Regions from separate parts of the Peribacillus muralis genome, predicted to be linked through region 2. Evidence: riboswitches for the same ligand, from Rfam matches in the RefSeq annotation. Region 2 holds a riboswitch; the other holds the start of a gene.
The links. A riboswitch is a leader RNA that binds a small molecule or an ion and turns the genes downstream of it on or off. The one in region 2 is predicted to bind glycine.
Positions count from the first base shown of each region.

Region 1 (9,739 bases), 2.4 Mb from region 2:
ACCGGCCCAGCCGACAACATTGGGCCACTACTTCCTGGCCATTCATGATGTTCTTCACAGAGATACAGGCAGGTTATGGGCAGCTTACGAAACAGTGAACCGGTCTCCCCTTGGTGCAGCTGCATTGACCACGACTGGCTTTCCGATTAGCCGGAACCGTACTGCTGAACTGCTTGGGTTCGATTCGGTTATCGAAAATTCCTATGACTCGATTGCCGGTGCCGATTATTTAGTGGAAACCGCCACTGCGATCATGACATGCATGGTCGATGCCGGCAGATGGATTCAAGATTTCCTGCAGCATGTGACAAGGGAGTTTGGCACATTTCATGTGGCGGATCCTTATGTCCAAGTGAGCAGCATCATGCCGCAAAAAAGAAACCCGGTTTCCATTGAACATTCCCGATCAATCGCAAGCAGCGCGTATGGTGATGCCCTTGCTGCCATGAATATGATCCACAATACTCCATTTGGTGATATCGTCGATACGGAAGATGATTTGCAGCCGCATTTATATCGGGCTTTTGCAAACGCAGGCCGTGTCATGAAGCTAATGTATGCCGTCATCGCGACTTTAAAAGTAGATGAAGGACATACAAAGGAAATGGCGGCAAAATCTTGTATTACGGTTACTGAATTGGCTGATACGCTCACAAGGGATCATAAGATATCATTTAGAAAGGCCCACACGATAGCCAGTCATATCGCAAAACGTTCAATAAGTGAAGGAAAAGAGCTATATGATTGGGATACAGATGACATTAACAAGCTTATCCATGAATTCGCTTCAGTGAACATAGCTGAAGGTGAGTGGGAAAAAATCATCTCCCCCGAGTACTTTGTCAAAATAAGAAGCATACAGGGCGGACCGAGCCCGAAAGAAGTCTCGAGGATGATAGTGGATAGAAAACAACAACTGGAGAAGCAAGTTCAGGAATGCAGGAGAAAGGTGAAAGCGTTGAATGACCGAAGGAAGGCTTTAGTGGATCATTGAAGCTGCTAAGCAATGCGTGATAACCGACAAAACCGAGCCCTATTAATCGAGGCGAAGTATAAGGGAGAGCTGATGTGAAAAAATTTGTATGGAAAGGCAATGGCTATGGGCATTGCCACTATCACGGTCACTTTTCCGGCAAAAAGAGGGCGTGGCACTAACATCACCAATATAGGCAACGGCAGTTTTTAAAAACGTGTAGTGTCAGTTGAAAGGAAGGCAACGGAAATTCCTGCGGGAATGAAAATCCAAGGGAGTAACCCTACAGGAGCAAAGCTAAGTGCCTGCAGTGAAAAGGAACGGCCCAAGGTCATCCAGTTTACCAACCTAGTTTTTATAAAGGAGCGTTTACAGTACAGTCCAAGGCCCAGTCATTTTGACTGAGCCTTGGACTGTATAAATTGCTTTTAAAAGCTTCAAATATTGTTAATGGTAGGTTCTGCCTGAGCCGCCCTCTTACTGAAAGCAAGGCTTACCATGAACATCACCAGGAAATTGACCGCCAAGGCGATGATTCCGACATTCAAATCTTTCGCTGCTTGCGGCAGGGATGGAAACAAGGTTCCTATTGTCGAATGACTGACCGTGATGCAGATCACGATGGCCAATCCGCTGATGATGCCTGCGATTGCACCATATTTATTGATCGGATTATGCCTTTTCAAACTAAAGAGAAGGGATGGGAAGAGCTGTGTAATGAGACTGTATCCCATCAGGATCAATGCTGACATCGTATCTCCGCCGTTCAAGGTAAAGTAGACGGCGATAAGGGCGATGATGGGCACAAGCAGCTTTGCCAGCCTTACGATGTGCCTGTCGGATGCTGCTGGTGCCATTTCCTTATAGACGTTTTTTGCAAGCAGCGTAGCGACACTCATCAATAACATTGATCCCGGCACCAAGGCTGTCAGTAATCCAGCGCCCCCAATAATGCCGATGAACCATGGATCGAAGGTCTCGATCGAAAGGCGAAGCAAGGAGAGATCGGCATCTGCGCCGACGAGACCAGGCACTTTCAATATAGCCGTGAACCCCACGAAAAACACGAATAGTAGCATGAGTGTATAAATGGGGCTGATGATGGCATTTTTTCGAAAGACCTTCCCGCTGCGCGCTGAATATACCGCACTGAAAACCTGGGGCCACATATAGAAACCAAACACGAGTAAGGTTACCGTGGAGATGAACCAGGATACGCTGAGACCCTGTTCAGGAAGCTTCAGGAAACCGGGCTTGGCTGCATCGATGGCTTCGAACATCGGTTGAAAACCGCCGAAGTAATGAATGGGCAAATAAATCCCTAAGAAGCCTATGATGGCTATCATCAAGGTATCTTTAATGACTGCCGTCCAAACTGAACCGTGTATTCCTGATATCATCACATAAATGGTTAAGCCGATGGCCCCCATCCATACCGCAGCAGACATGGAAATGACACCATAAGATGCTTCGGATACAATGATCCCCAATCCCTTCAGCTGCACGACGATTACTGGAATCATCGACACTACACCGACAACTGCCGCCAAAATGCCGAGGATAGGGCTTTGATATTTACTAACAAAAAAATCGGATTGGGACATCAGTTTATTTTCTTTGGCATATTTCCATATTTCCGGAAGGAGCCAATAGGATAATACGTAAGACAATGTGATGTAAATGAGAACATATAAGGCAGGTGCCCCTTTGCCATAGGCCCAGCCGCTGCCGCCAAGAAAGGAGAAGGTCGTATAGATTTCACCGGCCATCAGTAAAAAGACGAATATCGCCCCGAACCCACGTCCACCGACGGTCCACTGCTCGAGGTTCATATCCTTCCCTTTGGATGAGCGAATGCCTAAAAATATGGCTAAAAGTAAAAATGCTAAAATAATGATAAGTGCACTGTTCATTCCTGGTCACCTTCGCGATTCCTTGGGTCCAGCTTATACATGATACCCAAAATGACAGAGGTGAGGACCACCCACATCGACATCCAGAACATATTGAAGGGCATCCCCAATACGTATGGCTCTATCCTATTCACAAAGGGCAGAAATCCTAGTATGCCTATAAAAGGAACTAGTGTAAGGATATATATCATCTTCATCAAAAAAACTCCTCCTTTTTATATAAAGTGAAGCGTATGCCATTATTTTTGGATAATCGGCCGATGATATATAGCTTACACTATTTTGATATAAAATTTAATGTGGGTGCTTATATATTTAAGCAGTCCCGGCCATGGGATGGATGAAGCCTTGAATTCTATTGAGTTCAAGGCTTCATCTTATTCGCTATCGGTTTTTATATTTATAAAGCGTCGCCAAGAGTATGAACCAGATCGGCGTCATCATTAGTGATAGTCGTGTAGCTTCAGCAAATAGCATGACCAGCAGGATGAATGCGAATAATCCTAGAATCAAATAATTTATGAAGGGTGTGAAGGGTGCCTTGAAAGTCGATTTGGCCCTTAAGTCAGGGCGCATTTTCGTATATCTGATATGGGAGATCAAGATGATGCTCCAAACCCAGATGAAACAGATGGCGCTGATGGTCGTCACAACTGTAAAGGCCTGATCCGGTATAAGTTTGCTTAACAATGCTCCTATTGATACAACGATAGTTGAAGTAAATAAGGCATTGCTTGGAACAGCCTGTTTATTTAAATGTGCCAGTTTGGCAGAGGCTTCGTCATTCCTGCTTAGCGTATATAGAATGCGGCTTGTTGAAAATAAACCGCTGTTGCATGCGGAAGCGGCCGATGTCAATACAACGAAATTGATGATTCCAGCAGCGACAGGAATGCCGATTAAAGCAAAAACTTCTACAAATGGGCTGCTCGTCGCATCCAGTTGCGTCCAAGGGTTCACAACCAGGATGACGAATAAGGCACCGACATAGAACAGTAAAATCCGGATAGGGATTTTATTGATGGCAGACGGGATGTTTTTTTTGGGGTTTGCCGTTTCTGCTGCAGAAACCCCAACCAATTCGACACCTACAAAGGAGAAGACGACCAATTGCAGAGACAAAAGGAAACCGGATATGCCATGGGGGAACATGCCTCCATGACTCCAAAGATTCGTTAATGAAACCGTTCCTGTGCTTGTTTTGAAGCCGATGATCAATAAAATGATTCCAGCGACGATCATGGCGATGATCGTAATTACCTTAATGATGGCAAACCAAAATTCCAATTCGCCAAATAGCCTGACGGTCAATAGGTTCAATCCTAATAAAATGACAAGACATATGAGAGCCGGAATCCATTGCGGGATATCGAACCAGTATTGCATATAGACACCAACGGCGATGATATCGGCCATTGCGGTCATGATCCAACAGAACCAATAGGTCCATCCTGTCACGAATCCAGCCCACGGTCCGATATATTCGGCTGCGAATTCGGTGAATGACGTATAACCTGCGTTGGATAAGAGCAATTCACCTAGGGCCCTCATGACAAAAAACAAGGCTATCCCTATGATTAGATACGAAAAAATGATGGATGGTCCCGCCAATTGAATGGCTTTTCCGGACCCTAAAAATAAACCGGTACCAATGGTTCCCCCTATCGCAATCAATTGTACATGCCGATTCTGTAGATCTCTTTTTAACTCCTGTTTAGCCATTCGATACGCCCCCGCCTTTTCAAAGTCTAAGTAATGAAAAATTATTTCAAACCGGTACGGTCTTGGAGAGAGGGACGTGAAGCGTCGCCTCGTTTGTTCCGTCTTAACAGAAAAGTGGACAATGAAAAAAGAGATTGGAAAATACCAATCTCTTAAAGGGTTCAGAATAACAATTTATCGTTCGTTACTCTTCTGTCCTTTTGCCTGAGATTGTGAATCCTTCGGCGCTGCATCTTGTACAGTCTCTCCAGAAGCTGCTCCTGCTATAGTGTCATCCATAGCATTCATCGCTTGCTTGTATGCGGTTGTCAATGAACGTCTTTCATGAAAGGCAAGTGGTGCGCTTTCACGATAAAACATTCATTATCCTTATAAAATAATATTCGAATTCTATCATTTATTAATCTATCGGTCAACAAATTATTTCTGGAGGTCGTATAAGCTTGAATCCGGGTTTACGATCTTGATGTGAGGAAGATTTTTGACCGCACACAAACAGGAGCTCCAGCGGAAAAATGGATTTTTTTACAACTTTTGAATAATCACTATTCCTGAATATTGTTCATCATTTTTCTGAAATGATAGTTTCAGGTAAGGATTTTTAAAAAGATAGTTTTTGCCAGCTGTTTTTTTCAAAAATACATTTGTATTTTTACAGAATATTTACTATTATAAGATAAGAAAATGAAATTACAGTACTATACAAAATCAAATGCAAAATTAAATTAATAAAGAGTCGGGTAGAACATAGAATAAGCACCTGGAGGAGTCAAACATGTCAAACAAGGAATTGAAGAGAGGGCTGGAGGCACGACACATACAAATGATAGCCTTGGGCGGAACCATCGGGGTCGGGCTATTCATGGGATCGGCGAGCACGATCAAATGGACCGGGCCATCCGTAATGCTTGCATATGCCATCGCAGGTATTTTTATATTTTTCATCATGCGCTCCATGGGCGAAATGCTTTATTTGGAGCCCACTACAGGTTCTTTCGCAACCTTTGCGAGTAGCTATATCCATCCATTGGCAGGTTATATGACTGCTTGGAGCAACTGGTTTCAATGGGTAATCGTCGGAATGTCCGAAATCATTGCCGTTGGCCTGTATATGCAGTACTGGTTCCCTGAGCTGCCTGCTTGGATTCCAGGTGTCGTCGCCATGATCATTTTGGGGGCGGCCAACCTCATTTCCGTAAAATCTTTCGGTGAATTCGAATTTTGGTTCGCACTCATAAAAATCATCACGATCGTACTGATGATCATTGCCGGTATCGGCCTCATTTTCTTCGGAATAGGAAATGGCGGGGATGCCATTGGGTTATCCAATCTATGGTCAAATGGCGGCTTCTTCACGGGAGGCTGGACAGGGTTCTTTTTTGCGCTGTCCCTTGTCGTAGCTTCCTACCAAGGAGTTGAGCTCATCGGCATTACGGCAGGTGAAGCAAAAGACCCAACGAAGACGGTCACAAAAGCGATCCAATCAATCATATGGCGCATCTTAATTTTTTATATCGGCGCCATATTCGTCATCGTGACGGTCTTTCCTTGGAATCAACTCGATGCGATAGGCAGTCCTTTCGTTTCAACCTTTGCAAAGATAGGAATCACTGCAGCGGCAGGAATCATTAACTTCGTCGTGATCACGGCAGCGATGTCAGGCTGTAACAGCGGGATTTTCAGTGCAGGAAGGATGCTGTACACATTAGCGCAAAACGGCCAAGCGCCAAGAATCTTTGCAAAGGTATCAAAAAGTGGCGTACCGGCCTATTGCACGATCGCTGTACTTTTAGGCTTGGGCATCGGAGTTATCCTGAACTACCTTGCACCGCCGCAAGTGTTCCTTTATGTGTACAGTGCAAGCGTTCTACCTGGGATGATTCCATGGTTTGTCCTGCTCATCAGTGAGCTGAAGTTCAGAAAGGTAAATGCTGCTGAAATGGAGAAACATCCATTCAAAATGCCATTGGCGCCTTTCAGCAACTACGCGACGATTGCCTTTTTACTGATGGTGCTTGTCGGTATGGCGATCAATCCGAGCACCAGGATATCGCTGCTTGTCGGAATCATCTTCCTAGCCTTGGTCGCAGCGAGCTATTACCTGCTGAAAATGGATAAGCGAACGCCTTTAAAGGATGAAGATCTTTAGGATAATTTCAACACCAAGCCCACTCTCTTAAGCGGATGTGCTTGGTTTTTACCTTTCTGAAGCAACAAAAATGTCATTCACGAGTAAAACACGAAAGAGTTGAGCCATATACAAGAAAACAGCTTGCCCTAAGCTGCGTCTCAAAATTAATCTAGATAAGTTATTGAGCTTATAGATCAAAAGTATTATAATGAAATTACAAATTCATTGATATGGGGTAACCGCAAGTTGCCTTTGTATCCTGATTTTTATATTTATTTTACATGATGAGATGGATAACTGGTAGGTAAAGCTGCTTAGTCATTAGCCCATCATAAAATAGGCTGTGTATGTATTTGTACACAATTTATTTTATGATGGGCTTTTTTGTTTCCCTCTTTTGTTGCAACGACTATTTTATTCGATGAAATTCATATACTTGAATCTTTTTCCAAACCGGTTGGCCATAATGAAAGGGAAATGACTTTATTAAATTGAAAAGGAATGATAGGTATGTTGACACACGAAGAAATCATGAAAGCGCTGAAGCACGTCGAGGATCCCGAATTGCATAAAAGTATCGTGGATTTAAATATGGTAAGGAATATTGAAATAGATGGGTCAAATGTCGAACTTGAAGTGGTTTTAACGATTTCCGGATGTCCTTTAAAGGCCAGGATAAAAGAGGATGTCGAAAGTTCCCTTAAAGGGATAGGGGCCTCGAATGTGTCATTGACCTTTGGCTCCATGACAGCGGATGAACGCGCTGCATTAACAAAAACCTTAAAACAAAATGCTACGACAGAAACGGGAATGCCCAACATGCTGCGAACGGATTCAGGAGTCCGATTTATTGCGGTGACGAGTGGAAAAGGAGGGGTGGGGAAATCGACGGTTACTGTGAACCTAGCTACTGCTTTGGCTCGAATGGGTAAAAAGGTAGGCATTTTAGATGCTGATATTTATGGATTTAGTATTCCGGCAATGATGGAAGTGAAACAAAAACCAACCATGATCGATAAAACGGCCATCCCAGTTATTAGTAACGGTGTTAAAATTATGTCGATGGGTTTCTTTACGGAAAATAATAATCCGGTCATGTGGAGAGGGCCGATGTTAAATAAATGGATTCAAAACTTCCTTACAAATACACATTGGGGAGAACTTGATTATCTTCTTCTCGATTTGCCGCCCGGCACGGGAGACGTAGCGATTGATGTAGCCGCCATGATTCCTCAATCAAGGGAAATCATCGTCACGACTCCACATAATGTCGCTTCTTATGTTGCTTCTAGAGCAGGAGCCATGGCTAAACATACTAAACATGAAGTTCTAGGTATCGTGGAGAATATGTCTTATTATGAAGAACAGGATGGTTCAAGAAATTACCTCTTTGGAAAGGGCGGCGGTGATATGCTGGCACATCAGCTAGAGTCTGAAGTCATTGCGAGAATCCCCTTTGCAAAACGAGAGGAAAATAATCATTCAAATGTTTATGATGAAGATTCGCTTACTGGGGAAATGTTTGCGTCGCTAGCTCAAGACCTCGTTCATAGAGAACAAGTATTAAGAAATTGATTCTATGAAAAAGTATAGAACCCTTTAAAAAGAATATAATTTTAAGGATGATCATTATATGAAACCGACGGTGGGGAAAAGGGGAATTCTGAAATATGCGAATGGGCATATTGTAAATGCCGAGGATGTAATTGTTACAGAGTTTCCTGTTACGGTAAAAATCAATGAACAGGAATTCGTTACGATGGTCTGTACACCGGAGTACATTGAAGATATGGTCATCGGCTACTTAGCATCGGAAGGAATCATAAGAAGATACGAGGAGATTAAAAATATTTGGTTTCAAGAAAAAGAAGGGTATGTACATGTGAAAATCGATAAGCTGAATCCTTATTTTCAAAGCTTCCAGAACAAGCGCTACATTACATCTTGCTGCGGGATGAGCAGGCAAGGGTTCGTTTTTGTCAATGATGCTTTGACCGCCAAGAAAATGAATGATATCCGAGTGAAGATTTCCCCGGATGATTGCTTGCGTTTGATGAGGAATTTACAGGAATCAGCTACTATTTTCCAGGATACGGGAGGAGTTCATAATGCTTCCTTATGTGATGTGAAGGATTTCATGCTAAGCCGCATGGATATAGGAAGACATAATGCGTTGGATAAAATATACGGGTACTGCTTGAAAAATGACATTCCGATCGGTGATAAGATCATTGTTTTCAGTGGACGGATATCATCAGAAATTTTATTGAAGGTGGCGAAAATAGGTTGTGAAATAGTTCTGTCGAAATCCGCTCCTACTGAATTGGCGCTAGAGTTAGCGGAAGGGTTGGGAATTACGACAGTAGGTTTTATTCGAAATCAATCTTTTAATATTTATACATGTCCGGAACGAATTCTATGAACGCGGTTGGATAATCGTGTTCGTTTTCATTCTTATGGAAGAGAGTTGAAGGTTATGGAAAAAGTTATCTTTGATACATGGCAACGTCCTTTGAAGGATTTACGTTTATCTGTAACGGATCGTTGTAATTTCCGCTGCCGTTATTGCATGCCTGAGGAAATCTTTGGTCCCGATTATCCCTTTTTAGCTTCTGATAAAATTCTGTCTTTTGATGAAATGGAGCGTTTAACCCGTATATTCGTTTCTTTAGGTGTTACGAAAATACGGATTACAGGAGGAGAGCCACTATTACGCAAGGATCTTCCAGCATTGATCCGCCGTTTGAATTCAATTGCCGGAGTCGGGGATATTGCCATCACGACGAACGGATCTCTTCTTAAAAAATTTGCTCCTCTCTTATTTGATGCTGGGTTAAGAAGGGTGACAGTTAGTCTGGATTCGTTAGATGATGAACGTTTCACCCAGTTGAATGGCAATAGGAGCAAGGTTGAGAGAGTTTTGGAAGGAATCCAGGCAGCTTCTGACGCAGGGTTAGAAGTGAAAGTGAATATGGTTGTTCAAAAAGGGAAAAACGATCA
Region 1 is NZ_CP017080.1:607,209-616,947, forward strand. It holds gene argH (argininosuccinate lyase) at 1-994, shown strand, start outside; gene ABE28_RS02870 (sodium:solute symporter family protein) at 1,411-2,886, opposite strand; gene ABE28_RS02875 (DUF3311 domain-containing protein) at 2,883-3,083, opposite strand; gene ABE28_RS02880 (amino acid permease) at 3,271-4,608, opposite strand; glycine riboswitch at 4,791-4,869, opposite strand; gene ABE28_RS02885 (amino acid permease) at 5,384-6,757, shown strand; gene ABE28_RS02890 (P-loop NTPase) at 7,250-8,314, shown strand; gene fdhD (formate dehydrogenase accessory sulfurtransferase FdhD) at 8,373-9,161, shown strand; gene moaA (GTP 3',8-cyclase MoaA) at 9,216-9,739, shown strand, end outside.
Region 1: it holds a riboswitch for glycine, as region 2 does, so the genes downstream of both, ABE28_RS02880 (amino acid permease) here and gcvT (glycine cleavage system aminomethyltransferase GcvT) in region 2, are expected to answer to the same signal.

Region 2 (9,739 bases):
CCCTGAGATGAGATTCAAACCGATGGACATAAATGTATCTTTTTTACGATCGCATTGATATGATATTTTCACATTGAGTGTCAGCCATGGAAATAATGGGTGATTCCCGCCTTTGGCCGGTGGTGTATTCTCGAATAGTCTCGTATACCCGGCCAGTTTTTTTGTGGATTGAATAATTTGATGAAGGCGAGGTGAACCGAAATGAATCATTTCCCCCTTTAAATCTGCCGGTGCTTTTTCTTGATCGGTTATGAAAGTGATTCTTGCCGGGTTCGGGATACCGCCTGTCTTTTCTAGATAATGCCAATAAAAAGGCCGATTCATTAACTCTTTATCCATGTCGATTGTCAGTTGAATGGTGAGATGAGAGGTTGCATCGTCCAGTATTTCGCAATCATTGGCTTTAAAGTAAGTTCGTAAAAAATCATGAATTTCCTGTTGCTGCATGAACCTCACCTTCCTTCATGGCTTGAGCGAATTGGATTAACGAAGAAAAATTATCCATTTTGATTTTCATCTCACCCTCGGTTTTCGACTCGCCGACTACATCTATTAAATATTCTTCAATATTGCTGATATCCAATTTGGTTAGAATATCATCCAATTCCCCAATTACCTTTTCAAACAAATTAATCTTTTCATATAGTAACTTGAGAATATGCTCTTCAACCGTATTTTTCGTGGCAAAGTTATAAATCATGACATCTTCTTCTTGACCAAGCCGATGAATCCGCCCGATTCTTTGCTCAAGTCTCATCGGGTTCCATGGTAGGTCGAAATTAATCAAATGATGGCAAAACTGCAGGTTTATCCCTTCACCGCCAGCTTCTGTAGCAATTAATACTTGTATGTTCTTTTGAAACAATTCTCTCATCCAGTCTTTCTTTCCGCGTTTGAAGCCGCCGCGAAAAGGGACGGAGGATATGCCGTTTTGTTGTAAATACCATTGTAAATAAAGTTGGGTTGCTCTGTATTCAGTGAAAATGATTACTTTATCATCGATTTTTTTGATGAGTTCCAGAGCCTTTTCGGCCTTCGAGTTCTGAACCGTTTCATTCACTTTTGTAAATAAATCATCAAGCTTTGCGGTATAGTCGGGCGAAGGCTCCTCATATTTTGCTTTCATATTTTTTAATGTGTAATAGACCGCCTCCCTGCTTGAGCAAGCTTCTCTTTGGAGAGTGAGAGCGGAAAAGGCGCTTCCTTTCGTTCCATCTGAAAGAGGCTTGAATTGGGAAACGGCATCATATAAGGCTTGTTCGGTCGGGGAAAACTCGATGATGATGGTTTCCACATGCCTTTTTGTCCATTCAATCCCAGTATCGGCCCTTCGATTGCGAATCATGACCGTGTTGACCAGTTCCTTGAGGCGTTCGTCTTCGATTATGTTCTTTCCTTTTCCTTTATATTTCTCCGAAAAGAGTGACGCGTTACCTAAGTGGCCTGGTTTCAGTAAGGAAACAAGGTGGAAGATCTCCTCCACTTTATTTTGGATGGGAGTTGCCGTCAGGAGCAAACAAAATTTCTTTTTCAGGTTTTGGACGAATTCATAGTTCTTCGTCTTGTTATTTTTAAGTTTATGAGCCTCATCAATGATGATGAAGTCATATTCCTGATTGAAAATGATATCACGATGTGGAGCGCGTTTCGCAGTATCAATGGAAGAAATGACAACATCACATGATTCCCAAACATAGCTTTTCCTTTGGGCGACTGCCGGGATATGAAATTTCGTATTCAATTCAAATGCCCATTGTGAAACGAGGGAAGCAGGTACAAGGATCAAAACCTTTTTGACAAGACCGCGTATCATATATTCCTTTAAAATCAGCCCAGCTTCGATCGTTTTTCCGAGTCCCACCTCATCAGCTAAAATGGCCTTTCCATTCATCGTTTCCACGACTTGTTTTGCTGCCTCCAATTGATGGGGAAGCGAGGTTAAATGAGGAAGGTGCTTGGGTGCCTGTAACCCTTCAAAATCAGGGATGATGAGTTTTTTCTCCATTTGAACAGCCAGCTTAAAAAGCTCCCAATTTCCCCATGGGCCGTCATTTTCAATTTTTTGCAGAAACTCATCATTCCATTCAGAATTGGAGGATATATTGATTTTCATAGAAATAACTCCCTCTTACATCATAATTTCCTTAATATATGGTCGAAATCCGAACATTCCGTATGTGAAATAAGAAAAATATTATCTCCAAAAGATATTGCAGAGATAAGTTTCTTAGGGTAGGATATAAGTATATTTAGAAAATTCCAATTTCCCATGCATGTAGCACTTTGATTTTGTGGCTCGTTTTTTCATAGTATGGGCCATAGGCTCCCACTTTATCCAAGTTAACTGAAGCGAGCATACAATCAGTTTCGGGAGTTTTCAAAAGAGGAGGCAGCGAACACGTTCCATGAATGCCAGGGATTAAGAATGCTCGGGAGTGATCCCTTTCATTCGTAACCCATCTATATGCGGTTGAAGATAAGGGGAGAGACTACGAATGTAGCGCCGAAGGAGCAAACTTAGCAGTGAATCTCTCAGGCAAAAGAACTCTTATTGGACGCAACTCTGGAGAGCGCCGCCAATTAAGGACGGCCACCAAAGGGGAAAACCTATCATATAGGTAAACTTTCAGGTTTCAGGACAGAGAAAAAGCTCATGGGGGCTTTCTCTGTCCTTTTTGTGCTTTTTTCCGAAACACGAATGATTAAGAAGCTAATTGATCAATGAAGCCATTTAATCCAAAAAAAATCCGAAGGGGGTCATTTTTTGACCAATTTAAAAAGAACACCACTATTCGAGGTTTATCAGGAAAGCGGAGGAAAAACGATTGATTTTGGCGGCTGGGAACTTCCCGTTCAATTTTCGGGCATCAAGGATGAGCATGAAGCAGTCCGTACAAAGGCGGGATTATTCGATGTATCCCATATGGGTGAGGTTGTTGTCAAGGGGTCTGGAAGCCTCCCTTTTTTACAGAAGATGCTTACCAACGATGTATCGAAGCTGCAGCAGGGCGGTGCGCTGTATACGGCTATGTGTTATGAAAACGGTGGTACGGTTGATGATCTCATCGTTTATAAACTGGCCGAAGACGACTATTTGCTCGTGGTCAATGCAGCAAACACGGAAAAAGATTTTAACTGGCTGCAGGCCAATTGTCCGGATGATGTCCAACTTACGAATGTATCGAGTGACTATACACAGCTAGCCCTTCAAGGACCGGCTGCTGAGGAGATATTGCAAAAACTGTCCGGTGACACGGACCTAAGTGAAATTGGCTTTTTCAAGTTCAAGGAAAACGTCATGATCAACGGGATCGCAACGATCGTTTCCCGTACCGGATATACAGGTGAAGATGGTTTTGAAATATATAGCCGCAGTGAAAATGGTCCTGCCCTATGGAAGGCGATTTTGGATGCCGGGCAGGAAGAAGGAATTCAGCCGATCGGTTTGGGTGCGCGGGATACGCTGCGATTCGAAGCAAAGCTGCCGCTATATGGGCAGGAGCTATCGGCCGACATCACGCCGATAGAGGCTGGAATCGGTTTTGCAGTGAAAGTGGATAAGGAGGCTGATTTTTTCGGGAAAGCCGTTCTTGCCGAACAAAAGGAAAAAGGGGCTCCCCGCAAGCTTGTTGGAATTGAGATGATTGACCGCGGGATTCCCCGTCATGGTTATAAGATATACAGCGGCGACAAAATCATTGGCGAGGTCACGACCGGAACCCAATCCCCTACATTGAAGAAAAATGTTGGATTGGTGCTTATCGATAAGGAATACTCGGTACTGGATGCAACAGTCGAAGTGGAAATACGCTCCAAACGTTTGAAAGCCGTTATCATACAAACACCTTTTTATAAAAAACCACGTAAATAGAGGGGACTGGTCATTAGATGAAACATCGTTATTTACCCATGACAGAGCAAGATAAACAGGACATGCTGCAAGTGATAGGGGTACCCACGGTTGAAGATCTTTTTAAAGATATCCCTGAAAGTGTACGCTTTCAAGGGGAATATGATATCAAACCAGCTAAATCAGAGCCTGCGTTAATGAAGGAATTAGCGAGGCTCGCTTCCAGGAATGCTGATCTGAAAAGCTATGCATCATTCCTTGGTGCGGGTGTATATGACCATTATGCACCGGTCATCGTCGACCATGTTCTTTCCCGTTCTGAATTCTATACCGCTTATACACCTTACCAGCCAGAAATTTCGCAAGGAGAGCTTCAAGCCATCTTTGAATACCAAACGATGATTTGTGAGTTGACGGGTATGGATGTAGCTAACTCCTCGATGTATGACGGGGGGACTTCGCTTGCTGAAGCGGCGATGCTTGCTTCAGGTCAGACACGCCGGAAGAAAATTCTCCTGTCCAAAGCGGTACATCCTGAATCAAGAGAAGTGGTCAAGACGTATGCGAAGGGGCAACGCGTGGACGTGATCGAAATTCCTTATAAAGACGGGGTGACGGATGTTGCCGCTTTGAAGGAATTGGCAAACGAGGATATCGCTGGGGTCATCGTGCAATATCCTAACTTTTTTGGCCGGATCGAGCCATTGAAAGAAATGGAAGAAATCATTCATGCTGCCAAGTCCATGTTCATCGTGTCCAGTAATCCGCTTGCATTGGGAGCTTTGGCGTCGCCAGGTTCACTTGGTGCGGATATCGTAACTGGAGATGCCCAGCCCTTCGGCATTCCGGCAGCTTTTGGCGGTCCTCATTGTGGATATTTTGCCGTCACGAATAAATTAGTGCGAAAAGTGCCTGGAAGGCTCGTCGGTCAAACGGTCGATGAAGATGGTAAGAGAGGCTTCGTGCTGACGCTCCAAGCCCGTGAGCAGCACATTCGCCGTGATAAAGCAACATCCAATATTTGCTCCAACCAAGCGTTGAATGCACTGGCGGCTTCCGTTGCCATGACAGCCCTAGGGAAAAAGGGTGTCAAGGAGATGGCTGTGCAAAATATTCAAAAGGCGCATTATGCAAAAAAAGCTTTCATGCAAAAAGGGATGGAGATTGTGTTTGATGGTCCGTCATTCAATGAGTTCGTGATCAAACTTCCAGCTCCGTTTTCGGAAGTCAATAAGAACCTATTTGAAAAAGGGATGATCGGCGGCTTCAACTTAGGCTCGGTTTATCCTGAATTGAATGACCATATGCTTGTCGCTGTAACTGAACTTAGGACCAAAGAAGAAATCGATGCATTTGTGCAGGAATTGGGGGATCAACATGAATAATCAAGATCAATCACTCATCTTTGAAATCAGTACACCTGGACGCATCGGGTACAGCCTGCCGGAAATGGATGTGGAAGCCACTCCGCTTGAAGAAATCCTTCCGGAGGGGTATATCCGTACAGAAGAAGCCGCCCTTCCCGAGGTGTCGGAGCTTGATATCATGCGTCACTATACAGCCCTTTCCAAGCGTAATCATGGGGTGGACTCAGGTTTTTATCCGCTAGGATCATGTACGATGAAATACAATCCGAAAATCAATGAAAACGTTGCTCGTTATAACGGATTTGCCCATATTCATCCATATCAAGATCCATCTACCGTCCAAGGGGCCTTGGAGCTATTATTTGACTTGCAGGAGCATTTAACCGAAATCACCGGGATGGATCAAGTGACCTTGCAGCCTGCGGCAGGTGCACACGGTGAATGGACCGGGTTAATGATGATCCGGGCCTTCCACGAGGCGAACGGCGATACAGAAAGGACAAAGGTGATCGTGCCCGATTCGGCCCATGGTACGAACCCGGCGTCTGCCACGGTTGCCGGTCTTGAAACGATTACGGTGAAATCCGATGAAAATGGGTTAGTTGACCTTGAAGATTTAAAGAGAGTGGTGGGACCGGATACGGCGGCCTTGATGCTGACGAATCCCAATACGCTCGGATTATTCGAGGAGAACATTTTGGAAATGGCCCAGCTTGTCCATGAAGCCGGCGGGAAGCTATACTATGATGGAGCCAATCTGAATGCCGTACTTTCCAAGGCGCGTCCTGGTGACATGGGCTTTGATGTGGTGCACTTGAATCTTCACAAAACCTTCACTGGCCCGCATGGCGGCGGCGGCCCGGGTTCTGGGCCTGTCGGGGTGAAAGCGGATTTGATTCCTTACTTGCCGAAGCCGCTCGTGGTCAAACAGGATGAGCGATACACCTTGGATTACGATCGCCCGCAATCGATTGGACGGGTGAAGCCATATTACGGAAACTTCGGTATAAATGTGAGGGCATATACGTACATCCGCTCAATGGGACCGGATGGTCTGAAAGCGGTCACCGAAAATGCGGTCATCAATGCAAATTATATGATGCGAAGGCTGGAACCATTTTTCGATTTGCCATATAATCGCCATTGCAAGCATGAATTCGTATTAAGCGGTCGCCGGCAAAAGCAATTGGGTGTCAGGACTCTCGACATAGCGAAAAGGCTGTTGGACTTCGGTTATCATCCTCCAACCATTTACTTCCCGTTGAATGTGGAAGAAGGAATGATGATAGAACCGACTGAAACGGAGTCGAAGGAAACCCTTGATGCCTTCATCGATGCCATGATCCAGATTGCCAAGGAAGCGGAAGAAACGCCGGAAATCGTTCAGGAAGCTCCGCACACAACTGTCATTAAGCGTCTTGATGAAACACTTGCTGCAAGAAAGCCAATTCTGCGTTATCAAGCGTAGCCTTTAATACCTGCAAGTATATGAAAAAAAATCCCAGCCTGTCGGGCGGGGATTTTTTCTTGCTTATGTATCTAGTGAAGAATCCATAAAAGTCCATGCGTGCACTTTCAGTTACAGTAAAGAGGTATATCGAGGCTGAGCCCAGCAAAAGCTTGGGCTTATTTCTTAGCCTTGATTTTCCCTGTCCACATCTTGAAACCGCCTTTTAGGTGATAAAGTTCCCTGTATCCCTTTTTGTATAGCATGGCCGCAGCTCTTCCGCTGATCATTTCGCTTTGGGCATACAAATATACGGGCTTGTCAGGCCTGACTTCCACCAAGCGGGTTTTCATTTGCGTCATGGGGATGTTCCGTGCTCCTAAGATATGACCGTTATCAAATTCATTCGGTTCCCGCACGTCGATCAGCTGCACTTTTCTGTAGTTGGCGATAAACTCGTCCTGTGTCAATGTTTTAACGATTTTACGCTGGCGGTACCAATTAAAAAGTGAATACACAATAACCGCTCCTAAGATGATGAGCAGTGTATATAATATTTCCAAGCATAAAAACTCCCTTCTACCTTAACGAATACAGACAATCTTTATTATATAATTGCTTTACACAATAATCAAAAAGAATTTTCAGCAATTTCAGGATCGAACTTGGTGGCTGTTTCTTTTTTAGAGCGATAAAGTCTGTTAAACTACTACATGTGAGTTTTTTATAGGGTATGACGATTTAGAGATATAGTCTATTTGAAATGAGGGGTAAGGATGACGAAAGAAAAATGGGGTTTTATCGATTCCGGGTATTGTTCACCAGCCTTTAATATGGCGCTGGACGAAGCACTATTGAACTGGCAAAGCCAAGGGGACATTCCTCCCATCATACGCTTTTACGGTTGGGATCCGGCGACATTGTCGATTGGTTATTTCCAGAAGGCAAAAGCGGAAATTGATATTGAGGAAGTCAAACGGCAAGGTCTTGGGTTTGTGCGGAGACCCACAGGAGGAAGAGCGGTCCTGCATGAGCATGAATTGACATATAGCGTAATCGTCCCGGAATCCTATCCTGGCATGCCGAGCACTGTCACCGAGGCATATCGTGTTATTTCAGAAGGCATATTAATGGGGTTCAGGAACCTAGGTTTGGATGCTTACTTTGCAGTGCCTCGAACCGATCAGGAGAAAGCGGCATTAAAAGCGCCGAAGTCTTCCGTCTGCTTCGATGCACCAAGCTGGTATGAACTTGTCGTGGAGGGCAGGAAAGTTGCCGGCAGCGCCCAAACGAGACAAAAGGGAGTCATCCTTCAGCACGGTGCGATTTTACTTGAACTTGATGATGAAAAACTGTTTAGTGTATTTAAATTTTCCAATGACAGGGTTAAAGAGAGAATGCAAAAAAACCTGAAAAATAAAGCAGTGGCGATAAATGACATTGCTGGGAGAAAAATAGGCATACCGGAAGCGAAAGATGCTTTTGAAAAAGGGTTTGCAGAGGGACTGTCCATCGATTTAGTGCCATACACCCTCACTGAAAAGCAAATGCTGGAAGTGAAGGCGATTGCAGAAAGTAAATATGAAAGCGATGAATGGAATTTCATGAGATGAAAGCGAGTTAATGGGCTTTGTAATAAAAAAGTTTTTTCAGATTAATATGACTGAAAGGGCTTTTCCTTGATGGGATAAGCGTAAAAAGGGATGATAAAAAAGCAAGGCTCAAATTAATTGAAATCTGATGAAAATTTATCGTAAATCGACATTTTCCTCCCTTTTGCTAACTATATTAATTGATTAAACGTTTGACAAAATAAAAAGTTATTCAAAAAAACACAATATATAGTGGTTTTAATAATTTGAATCACACTATATGTTGATATTTGGGGTTCGCTATGATAAATTTAGGATACTTGTTTAAGCGAAACGGCATGTAAGGCTACATATAGATTTTTGCATCAGCAAGGACGGATCTTGAAACATATAAAGGAGAGGGAATTATGTCGGTTGTAATAAAAGATGCTTTGAAGGTTGATCTAGAAAGGTTGAATAAGGATATTTCTTTATTTCCCCAGGTTCACCCCGTAACGGCTGATATGAAAATGACGCATAAGGGTGTATCCCGTCTAGTCATGCTTGACCGCTATTCTTTTAAGGATACTGAAAAAATCACGCTCTCGGCAGGCGATTTTGTGGTGCTGACAATTAAGGAGGATCCGAAATTCCCGGCACGGGGCCTCGGTTCCATCGTTGAAATAGATTGGGAAACGAAAAAAGCCAAGGTCTTGGTGGATGAGGAATTCCGCGGCGTATTGGATAATCCTGAAGAAGTCGAGACGGGTATCGTAAACCGCCCGCTGGATATCATCGAAAAGCCGCTTGAAATATTTTATGAGCAAATTGCTAAACGAAATGCAACGGGACTGGCTTCAGTGGAAACAACGGAAGAAAAAAGGACGGAATGGTTCAATAAATTCTATGAGGAATTGAAAAACCTTAATTTTGTTCCAGCAGGACGCGTTTTATATGGTGCTGGTTCCAATACGGATGTTACGTACTTCAACTGCTATGTGATGCCGTTCGTGCCGGATTCGCGTGAAGGCATTTCCGAACATCGGAAACAGGTCATGGAAATCATGAGCCGCGGCGGCGGGGTAGGAACGAATGGATCGACACTTCGTCCAAGAAACACGCTGGCAAAAGGGGTAAATGGAAAATCCTCAGGTTCGGTGTCATGGCTGGATGATATTGCGAAACTGACACATCTTGTTGAGCAGGGCGGCAGCAGGCGCGGTGCTCAAATGATCATGCTTGCTGACTGGCACCCGGATATCGCAGAATTCATCATTTCTAAAATGCAAAACCCACGGATTCTTCGTTATCTGGTGGAAAACACGAAAGATGAAATGATCAAGAAGTATGCGACGGATAAGTTGAAGTTCACTGCCCATAACGAGCAGGAATTGGCGATGTATCAAGGAATCATCAATTATAAAGAAATTCCTGGTCTAGGCGGATTTAACGAGAAAATCATAAGGGATGCGGAGGAAAAGCTCCGTACGGGCGGAACGTACAG
Region 2 is NZ_CP017080.1:3,103,154-3,112,892, reverse strand. It holds gene ABE28_RS15090 (YqhG family protein) at 1-447, opposite strand, end outside; gene ABE28_RS15085 (DEAD/DEAH box helicase) at 425-2,113, opposite strand; glycine riboswitch at 2,471-2,558, shown strand; glycine riboswitch at 2,562-2,644, shown strand; gene gcvT (glycine cleavage system aminomethyltransferase GcvT) at 2,765-3,871, shown strand; gene gcvPA (aminomethyl-transferring glycine dehydrogenase subunit GcvPA) at 3,889-5,235, shown strand; gene gcvPB (aminomethyl-transferring glycine dehydrogenase subunit GcvPB) at 5,228-6,685, shown strand; gene ABE28_RS15065 (rhodanese-like domain-containing protein) at 6,844-7,227, opposite strand; gene ABE28_RS15060 (lipoate--protein ligase family protein) at 7,441-8,277, shown strand; gene ABE28_RS15055 (vitamin B12-dependent ribonucleotide reductase) at 8,664-9,739, shown strand, end outside.